2 regions of the Jeotgalibacillus sp. 10bf12 genome follow, and region 1 is predicted to be linked to the other one. Evidence: riboswitches for the same ligand, from Rfam matches in the RefSeq annotation. Region 1 holds a riboswitch; the other holds the start of a gene.
The links. Region 1 has a riboswitch for S-adenosylmethionine ahead of metK (methionine adenosyltransferase). Riboswitches for the same ligand answer to the same signal wherever they lie in the genome.

Region 1 (7,529 bases):
ACACCTGCCCCGCACCCTCACAAAGGTCAGATGATTGATCTGAAGGGGTAATTTAAAAGGATGGGACCCGGTGTCCCATCCTTTTAAATTACGCTAATGATAAAAAGTTTTGGTGTCATCTAGTTTTTCAAGTCGGCCTTTGAGTGATTCTACTATGTATAGGCGAATAAAATAAGCGAGCTCATCTTCTGACAGCTCTTTTACCATTTCTAGAAGTTCAGTGTGGTCTAACTGCTCAAGTATTGTGAAGGCGATCATATCAAGATCTTCCTGACTGCCGCGGATTTTACCTTTATACATTTCAAAAATTTCATCTACGAGTTTCATGTTCCCGTCCTCCTTTCAAGATGTCCAGGAAATCCGTAGTTCGTATGTCTCACTACTACTATACCCGGGAAGTCTTTTTCTAATCATGAAGATTACTGGTAATGGACATACTGAATGGAAAGGAGTGATGTAAATGGAGCAGAAAAACACTTACTATGTTTCAGTTGCAAGGCGTGAAATCTTAAGAAGCGGAACAGATTCACCATATGAATTTGTTGTAAACGCGACGGACGATGAAATTACAAAGTTGAGGATTATGTTCGACCGGAATGAGGAAAGCGAGATGGAAGGATTTCTAACCGGCCAAATGCCTTCTGTACCTTATCATTTGGATAGCACCAATCAGCAATCAGATAATCTGTTGATTAAAATCTACAGACTGATCGGAGAAATTGGCGATGAAGAGGCAAGGAACCACATTGTGACAATGGGGATCAAACCACCTACAGAAGAACATCCGTTTATTGATCGGGAAAGCTAGAAAAAGTTTAATGCATAATAAACTTCTTACTTATGGTTGAGCATGAATTGAAAGGCTGAGACATCAAGTCCCAGCCCTTCATCATTTTAAAGCTCAATCTCCTCTGCGGACTCAATAACCTGCTCAGGTACTTCAATATTTTCAACCTCATTATAATCAGTGTACTCAGACTCAAGCTTCTGCTCCATCATCATGGATTCCTCGGCAAACTTCATATTCATCGTCATATCAAGATCAAGATCCAGTGATTCAATCAGGAAGCTTTCTTTATCAATTGTAATCACATACAGCACATCTTCAAAAGTAGTGTTCTGGAATAATGCTTCTGCCGGGATACCAAGGCCTAGATCGGGCATTAATTCGCCGGTCTGTTCAATCAGCATATCGCTAAACTTTTCACCGGAAGCATTCAGCGTTAAAATAAAGCTGTCATCATCCTGTTCAAATGTAAAATCTTCAATATAGGCTTCAAGGTTTTCAAGCTCGCTCGCAGGGTTGGATTGTGATTCATTCATCTGAAGCAGCTGCTCTGACATTTCAGATGGAAGCTTAACCCAGCCCTCTGTAGAAGGGTCCTGCATGAAGAATCCTTCTTCAGTCATGTAAGATTCCACGGTAAAGCTCTGTTCTTCAGCAGCTTCTTCACCTGTCATTTTTGTCGTGTTGACCTGGTGAACGGTCAGCGGGCTGTTGATCATGGACATGTCGATTTGAGATTCTGTATTGATAGTTGCCTCAGTGCCCATTGTTACAGCCTGGTTCAGTATAGCAGTTGATTTCACGCTTTCAACTTCATTATTTTTTTCAAGCGCTTTGCTGTATACCTCTTCAATCGTCATTGATGATGTGTCTTTACTTCCATCAGCCGGTTCAGCGGTTTCAGTGCAGGCGGTTAGTGTTAAAGTTAAAGCAGCGGTTGTAAATAGAATTGATTTTTTCATTCAATCATCTCCTAATTTGTAGGTCCTTACCAAATATACGGACTGATATTCAAAAAGTTTCAATTATGTTGAAAGCAGGTGGCTTTTATGTATCAATTTACAGACGATAATGGTTACAAAGTTACATATTCTTACGAAGAAAACCCATTTTCGGCATCGCCTGCACATGTCTTTATTTTAACACGCTATAACGGACAGTGGGTGTTAACGCAGCACAAAAAGAGAGGGATTGAATTCCCGGGCGGCAAGGTTGAAGAGGGTGAATCAACAGTTGAAGCAGCAGGCCGGGAAGTGATGGAGGAGCTAGGGGGAAAAGTTGGTGAGCTGATCTATATCGGTCAATATAAGGTGGATGTGGACCCTGAAATCATCAAATCAGTTTATTACACTGAGCTGACTTCTCTGAAACCAAAGCCTGACTATCACGAAACAGACGGACCGATTATGGTGACAGGCGATCTATTAAATGAACGCTTCAAAGAAAAATTCAGTTTTATCATGAAAGATGAGACTGTCAGACTATCAATTGAATATATTCAGCATGAACTGGACGGGGGGAGAAGCCTTGGGTAAAAATGGTGAGATTATTCGCAAGCAGCTTTATCCATCACCAAACCCACGTATTGTGATGCATGAAGTGCTTTACTGGTCTGAAGGGCTGAAAGTAAAAGGCTTGCTGGCAGAGCCAGTTGAGGAAGGGACGTATGACGGCTTTTTATATTTGCGTGGTGGAATTAAGGGAATTGGAATGGTCCGGCCATCAAGAATTGCCCAGTTCGCCTCTCAGGGATTTATCGTGTTTGCCCCTTATTACCGTGGGAACAGAGGGGGAGAAGGGAACGAGGATTTTGCAGGTGAAGACAGGATGGATGCAGTGAATGGTAATGTCGTATTAAGGAATCATCCATCTTTTTCAGGTCACTTGCATGTGTTCGGCTTTTCGCGAGGTGGCGTTATGGCATTAATTGCAGGTATTGAGGATCCTGAGATTTCCTCGGTTGTCACATGGAATGGCGTTTCTGATATGGTGCTGACTTATCAGGAGCGAAAGGATATGAGAAGAATGATGAAGCGCGTCATTGGCGGTTCACCATCAAAGGTGCCTGAAGCATATAAGTGGCGAACACCGTTGAATGAAATAGAGAAACTCAACTGTCCGGTGCTCATTATACACGGTGAGCTGGATGACAATGTGTCACCTGAGCACGCATATCAGCTGGAAGAGAAGCTGAAGGAGTACAACAAATCAGTAGAGAGCTGGTATTATGCTGATTTTCATCATGCATTTCCACCGCTTGAAAATATTGCAACGGTCAGGAAACTGACAGACTGGATGAAAAAACAAAGGAGCTGAACGAGATGGGGATGCCGTTAGAGTTAAATACAATGATTGTGACAAAAGGAAGAGAAGAGAGAATCGAAAAGAACTTTTTCAAGCTTGAGAAAGATGAGTACAGGCTGTATCCAATGCATATACCGCTTGAAGTGAAAAACTCAATTGCAGGTGAAGTGCGAGGGATCGCAGAGATTTATAAGCTTGAATGGAGCGGTCAGAAAACGGTCATCTATTTTGAAATGAAATCGCTCGAGTCTACAAATTAAAAAGCGTATCGGCTTAGCCGATACGCTTTATCTATTTAGACGATTGGTCCGCCAAGTCTGGCGATCCGCTCATCTACGCTAGTGAACTTCTTAAAGTTCTCTTTAAACTTTAATGCAAGCTCCATCGCTTTTTCCTCGTATTCACTTTCATTCTTCCATGCAAAACGCGGCTGCAGCACATCATCAGGTACACCTGGAATGTGAAGCGGTGTCTCAAGTCCGAATAGTCCATTACTTGCAGTCTCCGTATTTGCAAGCTCACCGTGGAGAGCAGCCCTAACCATTGCTCTTGTGTAAGTAAGTTTCATACGTGATCCCGTCCCGTAAGCACCGCCAGTCCAGCCGGTATTGACCAGGTATACTTCTGCATCATGCTCTTCAAGCTTTTTACCAAGCATTTCAGCGTATACAGTCGGTTCAAGTGGAAGGAAAGGAGATCCAAAGCAGGTTGAGAACGTTGCTTCCGGCTCAGTAATGCCTCTTTCAGTGCCGGCAAGCTTTGATGTGTAGCCGCTCAGGAAGTGGTACATTGCCTGTTCTTTTGTCAGCTTTGCGATCGGAGGCAGTACACCAAATGCATCAGCAGTCAGGAATACAATTGTATTCGGGTGACCGGCTCTGCTTGGATCCACGATATTTCTCATCGCCTGCAGCGGATATGCAGCACGCGTATTTTCAGTTAATGAAGAGTCATCATAGTCTGCTTCATGTGACTCAGGGTCAAGCACGACATTTTCAAGGACTGAACCAAATCGGATCGCATCGAAAATCTGCGGCTCTTTTTCCTCTGACAGGTTAATGCATTTCGCGTAGCATCCACCCTCGATATTAAACACGCCATTATCAGACCAGCCGTGCTCATCATCCCCAATGAGCTTACGGTCAGCATCTGCTGATAGCGTTGTTTTACCAGTTCCTGAAAGTCCGAAGAATAATGCCACATCCCCTTCAGCACCAACGTTTGCTGAGCAGTGCATCGGTAAAATATCATTTTGCGGTAGCAGATAATTCATCACAGAGAAAATAGACTTTTTCATTTCGCCTGCATATTCTGTGCCACCGATTAAAATTGTGCGTTGTTCAAATGATACAATGATAAATGTTTCAGAATTTGTACCATCTGTTTCAGGGTCAGCTTTCAATGATGGAGCAGACAAAATTGTAAACGGCGCTTCATTCCGGCTGGTCCATGCTTCACCTTTTTCAGGTCTGATAAATAGCTGGTGGGCAAAAAGATTATGCCATGCGCGCTCGTTGACCACACGGATTGGGAGGCGGGAATCAGCATCAGCGCCTGCAAATCCTTCAAACATAAATACTTCTTCTTTTTCACCAAGGTGGTTTAGTACTTTCGTATATAAACGGTCAAATGAATCCTCAGAGATCGGCTGATTGACTTTACCCCAGTCAATCTTGTCACGTACAGAAGCTTCATCCACAATAAATTTATCTTTTGGAGAGCGGCCGGTGTATTTGCCAGTTTCCGCTTTTACAGCGCCTGTAGAAGTTAATGTGCCTTCTTCTCTCATTAATACCTTCTCTACAAGCTGAGGTACAGAAAGGTTCTTATTCACGCGTTCGCTCATTAATAGTTCTTTTAATTCTGAAGTGTTTCGGATTGTTGTCATGTTATCTCCCACCTTTTCAGTAAGTCATTCACCTTTGTTCGAAATTAGTATAACACATTCAATTGAATAGTCTATACTAATTGGTGATTTCGTTAAAAATTCTTAAATTGTTTGTTTTTTAAAGGTTGGCTGATGATTTCCGCTTCAGGGGGACGCTTTCCGCGGCCGGGCGGTGAGCCCGCAGGCTTCGCCATAAGCCTCACCTGTCCCTTCCTGCCGCAGGAGTCGCCCCCATCCACTCCAATCAACAGCTGTGCAAGTAAGATAATGGATTTTAAAAAATGAAAGCTTAATAAAAGTTCTTATTATCATAGAATATTATGATTGACATTACACATTCATTTCCGTAAGATAGTTTTTTGAACGGATACTCTTATCCCGAGCTGGTGGAGGGACAGGCCCTATGAAACCCAGCAACCTGCTCTGCAAAAAAGCATGATGCTTTTGCGGTCCAAACATTTGGAGCGAAGGTGCTAACCTGGAGCAAGACGTGTGTCTTGAACGATAAGAGTGAAAGGCGAACTGATTATGAACCTTTCCTCATGAACGTGATTTGAGGAGAGGTTTCTTTTATTTATGCCGAAACTTGGATGATCTTGTAGGTTAACGTTCGATCTCTAAGGGTAATGAGTACCGTCGACTATTTGCTTCACAAGGAGGAGACTTATATGTCTGTAAAACGTCGTTTATTTACATCCGAGTCCGTAACTGAGGGACATCCGGATAAAATCTGTGATCAGATTTCTGATTCAATTCTTGATGCAATTCTGAAAGATGATCCGAATGCCCGCGTGGCATGCGAAACTTCTGTTACAACCGGACTTGTTCTGGTAGCTGGAGAAATCTCAACTTCTACGTATGTAGATATCCCTAAGATCGTACGTGAAACGATCAAAGAAATCGGTTATACACGTGCTAAATATGGTTTTGATGCGGATACTTGTGCAGTACTAACTTCTATTGATGAGCAGTCACCTGACATTGCAGCAGGAGTTGACCGTGCGCTAGAAGACCGTGAAAGCCAGATGACTGACGCGGAAATCGAATCAATTGGTGCAGGCGACCAGGGGCTTATGTTCGGTTATGCAAATAACGAAACAGCTGAACTGATGCCACTGCCAATCTCACTTGCTCACAAACTGTCACGCCGTCTGACTGAAGTGCGTAAAGAAGATATTCTTCCATACCTTCGTCCTGATGGTAAGACGCAGGTGACAGTTGAATATGATGAAAATGACAAGCCGGTGCGCGTAGACACAATCGTTATCTCAACGCAGCACCATCCGGAAGTCAGCCTTGAGCGTATTCAGCGTAACCTGAAGGAACACGTAATTAACCATGTCGTTCCTGCAGAGCTAATTGATGAAGATACTAAATACTTCATTAACCCGACTGGGCGCTTCGTTATTGGCGGACCTCAGGGAGATGCCGGTCTGACTGGCCGTAAAATCATCGTTGATACTTACGGTGGATATGCGCGTCACGGCGGCGGTGCATTCTCTGGTAAGGATGCAACGAAAGTTGACCGCTCAGGTGCTTACGCTGCACGTTACGTAGCGAAAAACATCGTTGCTGCAGGTCTTGCTGATAAATGTGAAGTACAGCTTGCATACGCAATCGGCGTAGCGCAGCCTGTATCAATTTCTGTTAATACATTTGACACTGGTAAAGTGGAAGAGGATACACTTGTGGATCTGATCCGTAATCACTTTGACCTTCGTCCTGCAGGCATTATTAAAATGCTTGACCTTCGCCGTCCGATCTACAAGCAGACAGCTGCTTACGGACACTTCGGCCGTAATGATCTTGACCTTCCATGGGAAAGAACAGATAAAGCAGATGCGTTGAAGAAGGATGCTAACGCATAATAAGAATACAATCCGTCCGGAATATATCTGTTATGATATATTCCGGATTTTTTGTTGAATGGGCATAGATCAAATTTCACTATTCTAAGAACATGGTGTGAGTTTCTTTGAATCACAGTAAGCGTCAAACGAACCACACCTTCTGTTGTGTAACCTTCCGTGACAAAATGAAGGAAATCAAATATGTAACGAACGTGTTCAATCAAGCTACGATTTTTTCTACTTTCTCTTCACATAGACATTTCAAACGGATCTTAAGCCAGATGAAATGCTCCTTTCTTCGAAAGGTACACCGACTGCCTCTTATCCTATGAACACATTGGTTATATGGAAGGTGTGGTTATTGAATGGATGTAAAAGAAAGCTCAAATCACGTGCCAAGTGGATACGTAGAAAAGATGTCGCGTATCTATGAAGAGTGGCGTGAAAGTGACTTATCATTAAAAGCATTTTGCGAGACTCGGGATGAAGTCACGTACAGTCAGCTTCATTATTTTAGAATGACTTACCGGCCAGAGGATATCCAACAGGAACGTCCAACTGGATGGGCAAAAATCAATATGCAATCCCCTACTACGAAGCTCGACCTGCACGTAGGGCCATATAAAGTTGTGATCCCTCCGGGATTTGATAAAGAATTATTAACTGAACTGCTGGAGGTGATCACGCCATGATTCTTCAA
Region 2 (7,529 bases), 1.5 Mb from region 1:
ACGTCTATTCTGAAAATAATCTACTTTGATTTGAACATGAAATTCCTTTTCTGCCAAAGAAAATGTGTCTCTCGTTAAAGCCAGGCCACCCTGTATATTATGACTAGGATTCTGGATATTCGAACATCATAGAGCCCATCTCTAAACCAAGCGGAATCGAAGCCCATGTAATAAGAATTGAGATCACCAAAAAGATCACAGGTTTTTTACTTTTAAAAACAAACAGTCCGAGAAGAAATCCCAGAAACCAAATAGGTAAAATTGCAAAAAACTCCGGCGCCACCCATTTCTCATCAGTGTAGTTCTCTGCTATACCACCTCCAGCGAAAAAAGTAGCAATAAACGTAGCCAACAATCCACTGAAGATGGTATTCAGTACATATAGTATCTTAACTATTTTCACAAGAAACCCTCCTGAATTGGTCACAGTTTTTTTGAAATGGTCAGTTTTACAGTTCATAAGAGTAGATAATTTAAGGGTATCATACGCACTTATAATTAGAAATAAATTCCTTATACCTGTCAGTTCGGCAACAAGAGATTCGATCGTAATTTCCAAATTCTGATTGTCTATTCATACAGCTTGAATTATGATGAAGTGAGAATAACGAATCAGGGAGATGACGGGATGAATTCAGTTTCATTAAAAGAGAGAATACATACACTGGATATTATCAGGGGGTTTGCACTGTTTGGGATTTTGATTGCGAATATGATTACATTTAAGACGCCTGTTTTTACTGATGTCAGTGGAATTGTGGAAGGAAGCAGTCTGCCTGAGGGGGGAATGAATGCTACTTTGACGCTATTAACAGCTATTTTTGTTGATGGGAAGTTTTACCCGATGTTTTCAATGTTATTTGGTCTTGGGTTTTATATTTTTTACAGCCGATTAATGAAGCGTGGATTGCCGGCTAAGAAGTTATTCAGGCGCCGTCTGGTGTTTTTGCTGCTGTTGGGACTTGTCCATCTCATCTTTATCTGGTCAGGGGATATTTTACATACATATGCGATTACAGGCTTTTTGTTGCCGTTCTTTGTAGAGCGTTCAACAAAGACAATAAAGATCTGGGCGATATCCTTACTTATTTTCGGTCCTTTATTAATGGCTGGACTCATGTTGCTGAGCAGTTTTACGATCCAGTTTATGATTAGTGAGGGGATAGATACATTGGAAAACCTGAATGCTCCTGCCGTTCTTGCTGCTTCAGTCATGGCAGATGGAAGCTTTGGAGAAATTCTGGCGTTCCGGTTTACAAATGAAGTAGTGATAATTTTGTTTCAAGTGCTGTTAGTTGTGCCAACAATTTTACCGTTATTTCTGATTGGTCTTTATTTAGGAAAGACAGGCATGTTCACTGAAATTGAACAAAATATTCAGCGCTGGAAAAAGGTTATGTGGATTGGACTCGCTGTCGGAGCGCCGGTTGTGGGACTGTCAGTTGCAATTGGGTACAATGCATTTGGCTGGGCACCTTATCTGGCAGGCCCGATTGCCGGAGGGTTAAATGCTTTTGGTGGACCGTTCCTGATGCTGTTTTATGTATCAGTCATTGTATTAGTCACAAGAAAATCGTCTGTTGAAAAGATACTGATGCCATTTGCATCAGTTGGCCGGATGGCGCTGACGAATTATCTGATGCAGTCTGTGATTGCAGTGATCATTTTCAACGGTTATGGTTTTGGATTATTCGGTCAGGTATCAAAATCGCAGGGTGTGCTGATAGCGATTGCTATTTACATCGTGCAGGTTGTGTTGAGTCATGTGCTGCTGAAGCGATATAAGCAGGGGCCAATGGAGTATGTATGGAGAAGGTGGACGTATTCAGGTGGGGAGCGGCATTCGAAGGCGGCATAAAACTGCCTATTGCTTTAACTTTGATATATAACTACCGGTATATTTACAGGAAAGGATGATTCAGGTGATGAAAGCCATGTTTTTATCTGGTCCCATCAACTTGGGAATCTTCGTGCTGGCAGGTCAACCGTTTTGGGGACTGATCAGTGCAATGATATTTTTGTTTACAGGTGCTTATTTTAGTAAGCCGCGTTTTAATCAGGAATAAAGAATTGCGAATTGCTGAGCGATCTCCTTCTTTTTCGAATTCACAGATATTAAAAACAAAAGCTCCGGGATAAGTTATTTCCCCGGAGCTTTTACTACTTATTATTTTTGAACACAAAATTTTGAAAAAAGGATATTATTCCTACTAGAAAACAGGAGAAAGTCAATAAGAAAATCTCCAATGAAGAAAGTTCTATGGAAATGAAAAGGATCACAGCTGATAATCCCACTATAAAATATACTGGTATAAATTTTTTTGACAATAGTAGCTCACTCAAATTAATAACTCCTCTAACTCAAGAAATAGATCCTTCACTGATCATAACTAAACTAGTTTACAATCTTAAATCATGCTGCAGAATTACCTCTAAAACACAAACGTTTAATCAACTGTTTGCTTCGATGCAATAGCGCTGACTCTCTTTTTATTATCTTTTTTCTCTATAAATACAGGCAATACATTGATAAAAATAGAAGCCCCTGTCAAAACCCACAATGCCCATTGGAAGTTAACGACTTCCCTGACAGCTGACCAGTCTTCTTTTGCTGCCTGCCCGGCGATAAAGGTGATTTCTGCACACAGTGTGAGTGCTGTAAATGATAAAGCTGCCGCCATCGCAAGCTTATAATCCTTTCCTGCTGAAAATAAATAAATATTAAGCAGTGTTGCTGCGATTGCAATAAATCCTAATATGATCCACATTACGACGCCTCCCTGATTTCTTCAATAACCTTAATTTAGAAAAAATAGTCAATGTTAGTCTATCATACATTTTCATCGTAAAAATGATGACCTTCATTATTAGTGATTTAAAATACTCACTACAAATGCAGGACACGAAAGATATTTAAAAAAAGAGCAACCAAATGGCTGCTCTCTTTTAATACGCTCTTTACTTAAGCCTCAACAGTCACCCGTGTAGACCGGTCGTTATACATATCAACATCTAATTCATTCGTTACCTTACTCGTCAGCACTCCGGCTGTCATACTTCCGCTGACATTAACAGCTGTTCTTCCCATATCAATCAGTGGTTCAATGGAAATTAACAGACCAGCTAAGCCGATCGGAAGATTCAGGGCTGACAGGACAAGAATGGCTGCAAATGTTGCGCCGCCTCCAACGCCTGCAACACCAAATGAACTGATTGCCACAACGGCGATGACCGTTAAGATAAACGTCGGTGTGAGGGGATTGATTCCGACGGTTGGTGCAATCATGATCGCGAGCATGGCAGGATACACACCTGCACAGCCGTTTTGTCCGATTGACAATCCAAATGAACCTGCGAAATTAGCCGTTCCATCTTTTACCCCTAAGTTCTGCTGAGTCCGGATGTTCATTGGCAACGCGCCGGCACTGGTGCGGGTTGTAAACGCAAAAGCGAGAACAGGAAATGCTTTTTTGACAAAAGTAACTGGGTTTAAGCCTGAAATTGTTAGCAGGATCAAATGAATAATAAAGACAATACCCAGTGCTACGTATGAAGCAATCACAAATTTACCGAGATTCACTATGGCATCAAAGTTTGTGGTTGCCACTGTTCTCGCCATGACCGCCAGCACACCATAAGGCGTTAATCTTAAAATTAATGTCACGACGCGCATCACGATCGCATAAAGAGAGTCGACAATCTTAGAAAATAATTCCGCTTGTTCAGGCTGCTTTCTTCTGACACCCAAAAACGCCAGACCAAGAAAAGCTGCGAAAATGACAACTGAAATCGTGGAAGTCGGGCGGGCGCCTGTGAAATCCAGAAAAACATTTGATGGAACTAAAGCAAGGATTTGCTGTGGAAATGTCACGTTTTCCACTGTCCCATACGTTTCTTCCAATGAAGCGGCACGGCCTGTTTCTGCTTCGCCCTGTTCGATTTGAATCGCTTCAAGATTAAAACCAGCCGTTGTAGCAATCCCAACAGCAGCTGCAATGGCAGTTGTTCCAACTAAAATGCCGATAATGAGTGCACTGATTTTTCCGATATTCTTTGTTAAAGTCAGCTTTGTAAAAGCCGCAAGAATTGAAATGAAGACGAGCGGGATGGCGATCATCTGTAAGAGCCTGATGTAAGAACCACCAATTAGATTAAACCAATCAGCTGTAGTTGCAATAACAGTGGACTCAGATGGATAGATCCATTGCAATGCAAAACCTAATACAATTCCGAATGCTAAACCAAGTAAAACCCTTTTTGAAAATGATACGTGCTTCTTCTTAAGCGCGTAAAGAAAAATAATAAGACCAACTAACACAAATAAATTCAAACTAACTAAAAAAATGTCCACACAATTTCCTCCTCTAAATGAATTTTCAACATAAAAAAACTCCCAGTCAGAAAAATAAACTGGAAGAAAAAACATTAATCCAGTCTTATCTATCAAGAAACACTTGCTGGAATTGGCACAGTACTGATGAGTCAGTCTGCTGCCGAGGTGTCATTGGGCCAGTCCCTTAACCTCTCTTGATAAGACGATCTATTGAGTTTATGAAGTATCCCGATAAAAATACTTGGTTTTTATGTTAACGAATCGCAAATGCGCTGTCAATATTTATTTTTTTTGTTAAACAATTCTTTTCTTAACATTTTTCAGGGATCACATGCTGACTCGGATTCGACTGGGACAGTTTGCGCGCCTTTAATAAAATAACGTTTATTAAAAATGAGGGTGGAGGTATCCCAATTATATTCACACATCTGTTCTTATAGAACAAAAATGGGGGTAGTATATGTGAAAATGACATCTATATTTTAATAATTTTGTAGACAATATTTTAGGGAAGAAATGATCTTTAAACGTCATAAACAAAATATTATCAGAATGAAAAACAACAAAAAGATACGGAGTTGTACCTTTTTGCTGTCCCATTTCAGTCTTTGTACCCTCTTAGTCCTCTTCACTCATGTTAAACTCAGACGCAGGTCGAGGTGTGATAGGGTCCAGACATACGATACCGCAGAAACAATTCAAATCGACAGTCAGGCAGATGCCTGTTGCCTGCAGATTTCTGATGCTGTTGCCCGGGAAATAATCGCAGATTTGCGTTCCGTCGCCTGATGGCCCAGGAGTAGATCCGCCCATTGTAATTGGAAGCAGTAGCTCCAGCTGGACGCAGCACTTATCTTTCTCTCTGTCCTTATCTTTATCCACAAACTTTTTCGCGCGGAAGATCGGTGTTTTTACACATCTTAGTGCGGTCATTCCTGATCCGCCGACGGGAGCACTGAAAACGCCGCTTCCGATAAATGGTTCGCAATCCCCTTTACAGTAGAGTGCAAATGGAATCGTAGTAGGTCCATTTCCATTCCCGTTAGCCGCGATCGGTGATAGCAGGTTTCTGATTGCCTGGTCACAGCCTGTTGAACAGCAACCATTCGCATTAGCGCCAGCCACCTCATCCTGAGCTCTTACAATCTCACGAACAATACCACATACACATGAATCTTTTTTTCCGCAACACATTAAAATCTCTCCTTTTCATTATTGTTGTTGCATTAATATGTATATGTAAAAAAGTGACTAAATGCCTGTACAATAGCCTTGCAGAAAGAAATAAACGAGCTGACCTTAGATAAGTCAGGACTTAATGGTGAAGTTAAAAGTTAGTTTTCTCTTAGCATTCAGCTTTTTTTGATAGGCTTCTCACTGAAAACGAAGTAGATATCACAATAAATAAGGAAGCTTATTTATTCCATATTTTATAATTTAATTTGATTATTCAAACAAATCCGTTATACTAAAAACCATACATACCGACCGGTTAGTTAGTAAGGTCAAAAGGGGATGGAAAGATGAATTTTTCGTATTCTGCCGAGGTAAAAGATCTTGAGAAAAAGCTCAACAGATTTATGGAGGAGCACGTGTATCCGAATGAAGCGTTGTATGAGCGTCAGGTAAATGAAGGGGAGAGCCGCTGGAGTACAGTGCCGCCAATCATGGAAGAGCTGAAGGAGAAAGCAAAGGCTGAGGGACTTTGGAATTTGTTTTTGCCGGAGAGTGAATACGGAGCTGGGCTCAGTAACGTAGAGTACGCGCCGCTTTGTGAAATCATGGGGCGTTCGATGATTGGTCCTGAGGTGTTTAATTGTAATGCACCGGATACGGGAAACATGGAAGTGTTGGTGCGTTACGGGACAGAGGAGCAGAAGGATAAGTGGCTTAAGCCGCTGCTTGCAGGTGAGATCCGATCGTGCTTTTCGATGACAGAGCCTGATGTGGCTTCATCTGACGCGACAAATATTGAAGCGCGGATTGAGCGGGATGGTAATGAGTATGTGATTAACGGACGGAAATGGTGGTCTTCGGGTGCCGGGGATCCACGCTGTCAGATTGGCATTGTGATGGGAAAGACGGATCCTGGTGCTGATAAGTATGAGCAGCAGTCGATGATTCTTGTGCCGCTTGATACGCAGGGTGTGACGATTGAGCGGATGCTGCCTGTGTTTGGTTATGATCATGCGCCGCATGGTCACGGGGAGATTACGTTTGAAAATGTCAGGGTGCCGGCAGAGAATATGATTTTAGGTGAAGGAAAAGGGTTTGCGATTGCGCAAGGAAGACTTGGACCAGGCAGGATTCATCATTGCATGAGACTAATCGGGGCAGCGGAACGTGCGCTTGAGGAATTATGTAAGCGCGTCGTGGATCGTCATGCGTTTGGCAAACCGCTTGCAAGCCAGGGCGTGATCCGTGAGTGGATTGCTGATTCGCGGATTGAGATTGAACAGGCGAGACTGCTGACATTAAAGGCTGCTTATATGATGGACACAGTTGGCAACAAGGTGGCAAAAGCAGAGATTGCGATGATCAAAGTCGTGGCGCCTTCAATGGCACTGAAAGTCATTGACCGGGCGATTCAGGCGCTTGGGGCAGCGGGTGTGTCAGAGGATTTTCCGCTTGCAGCGCATTGGGCGAGTGCAAGAACACTCCGGCTCGCAGATGGACCGGATGAGGTGCACCGCGCACAGATTGGCAGACTTGAGCTGAAAAAATATCAGGGGAACGGGAGGAATTAAAAATGAAGGTAATGGAATTGTTTGATCTGACAGGGAAGACAGCGCTAGTGACAGGTGGCGGCCGCGGACTGGGTGAGCAGATCGCTGAAGGGTTTGCTGAAGCTGGAGCGAATGTGGTCATTTGTTCGAGAAAGCTTGAGGCGTGTCAGGAAGTTGCTGACCGTTTAGCAAAGCTTGGGGTCAAAACACTTGCGCTGCAGTGTGATATCTCGAACCCGGCTGATGCGGAGCGGGTAGTGAATGAGACGGTAGAACAATTTGGTTCAATTGATATTTTAGTGAATAACAGCGGGGCAACATGGGGCGCGCGTGCGGAAGAGATGCCGCTTGAAGCGTGGAAAAAGGTAATGGACGTGAATGTAACGGGCACATTTTTAATGAGCCAGGCAGCAGGGAGAAAAATGATTGAGCAACAGTCAGGGAAGATCATTAACATTGCATCTGTTGCA

Region 2: another riboswitch for S-adenosylmethionine. It lies ahead of DH10bf12_RS08220 (L-cystine transporter); the one in region 1 lies ahead of metK (methionine adenosyltransferase).

What each region holds. Positions count from the first base shown of each region.
Region 1 covers NZ_CP200276.1:3,092,414-3,099,942, reverse strand. Annotated here, with positions in the region: gene DH10bf12_RS16140 (putative motility protein) at 1-51, shown strand, start outside; gene DH10bf12_RS16135 (DUF6154 family protein) at 94-327, opposite strand; gene DH10bf12_RS16130 (hydrolase) at 461-808, shown strand; gene DH10bf12_RS16125 (DUF6612 family protein) at 895-1,749, opposite strand; gene ytkD (RNA deprotection pyrophosphohydrolase) at 1,837-2,322, shown strand; gene DH10bf12_RS16115 (alpha/beta hydrolase family protein) at 2,378-3,103, shown strand; gene DH10bf12_RS16110 (DUF2584 family protein) at 3,109-3,351, shown strand; gene pckA (phosphoenolpyruvate carboxykinase (ATP)) at 3,387-4,979, opposite strand; SAM riboswitch class I at 5,350-5,490, shown strand; gene metK (methionine adenosyltransferase) at 5,648-6,847, shown strand; gene tnpA (IS66 family insertion sequence element accessory protein TnpA) at 7,195-7,521, shown strand.
Region 2 covers NZ_CP200276.1:1,552,897-1,560,425, forward strand. Annotated here, with positions in the region: gene DH10bf12_RS08200 (hypothetical protein) at 104-403, opposite strand; gene DH10bf12_RS08205 (DUF418 domain-containing protein) at 629-1,858, shown strand; gene DH10bf12_RS08210 (hypothetical protein) at 1,926-2,066, shown strand; gene DH10bf12_RS08215 (hypothetical protein) at 2,448-2,768, opposite strand; gene DH10bf12_RS08220 (L-cystine transporter) at 2,963-4,351, opposite strand; SAM riboswitch class I at 4,434-4,537, opposite strand; gene DH10bf12_RS08225 (CotY/CotZ family spore coat protein) at 4,952-5,527, opposite strand; gene DH10bf12_RS08230 (acyl-CoA dehydrogenase) at 5,857-7,080, shown strand; gene DH10bf12_RS08235 (SDR family oxidoreductase) at 7,083-7,529, shown strand, end outside.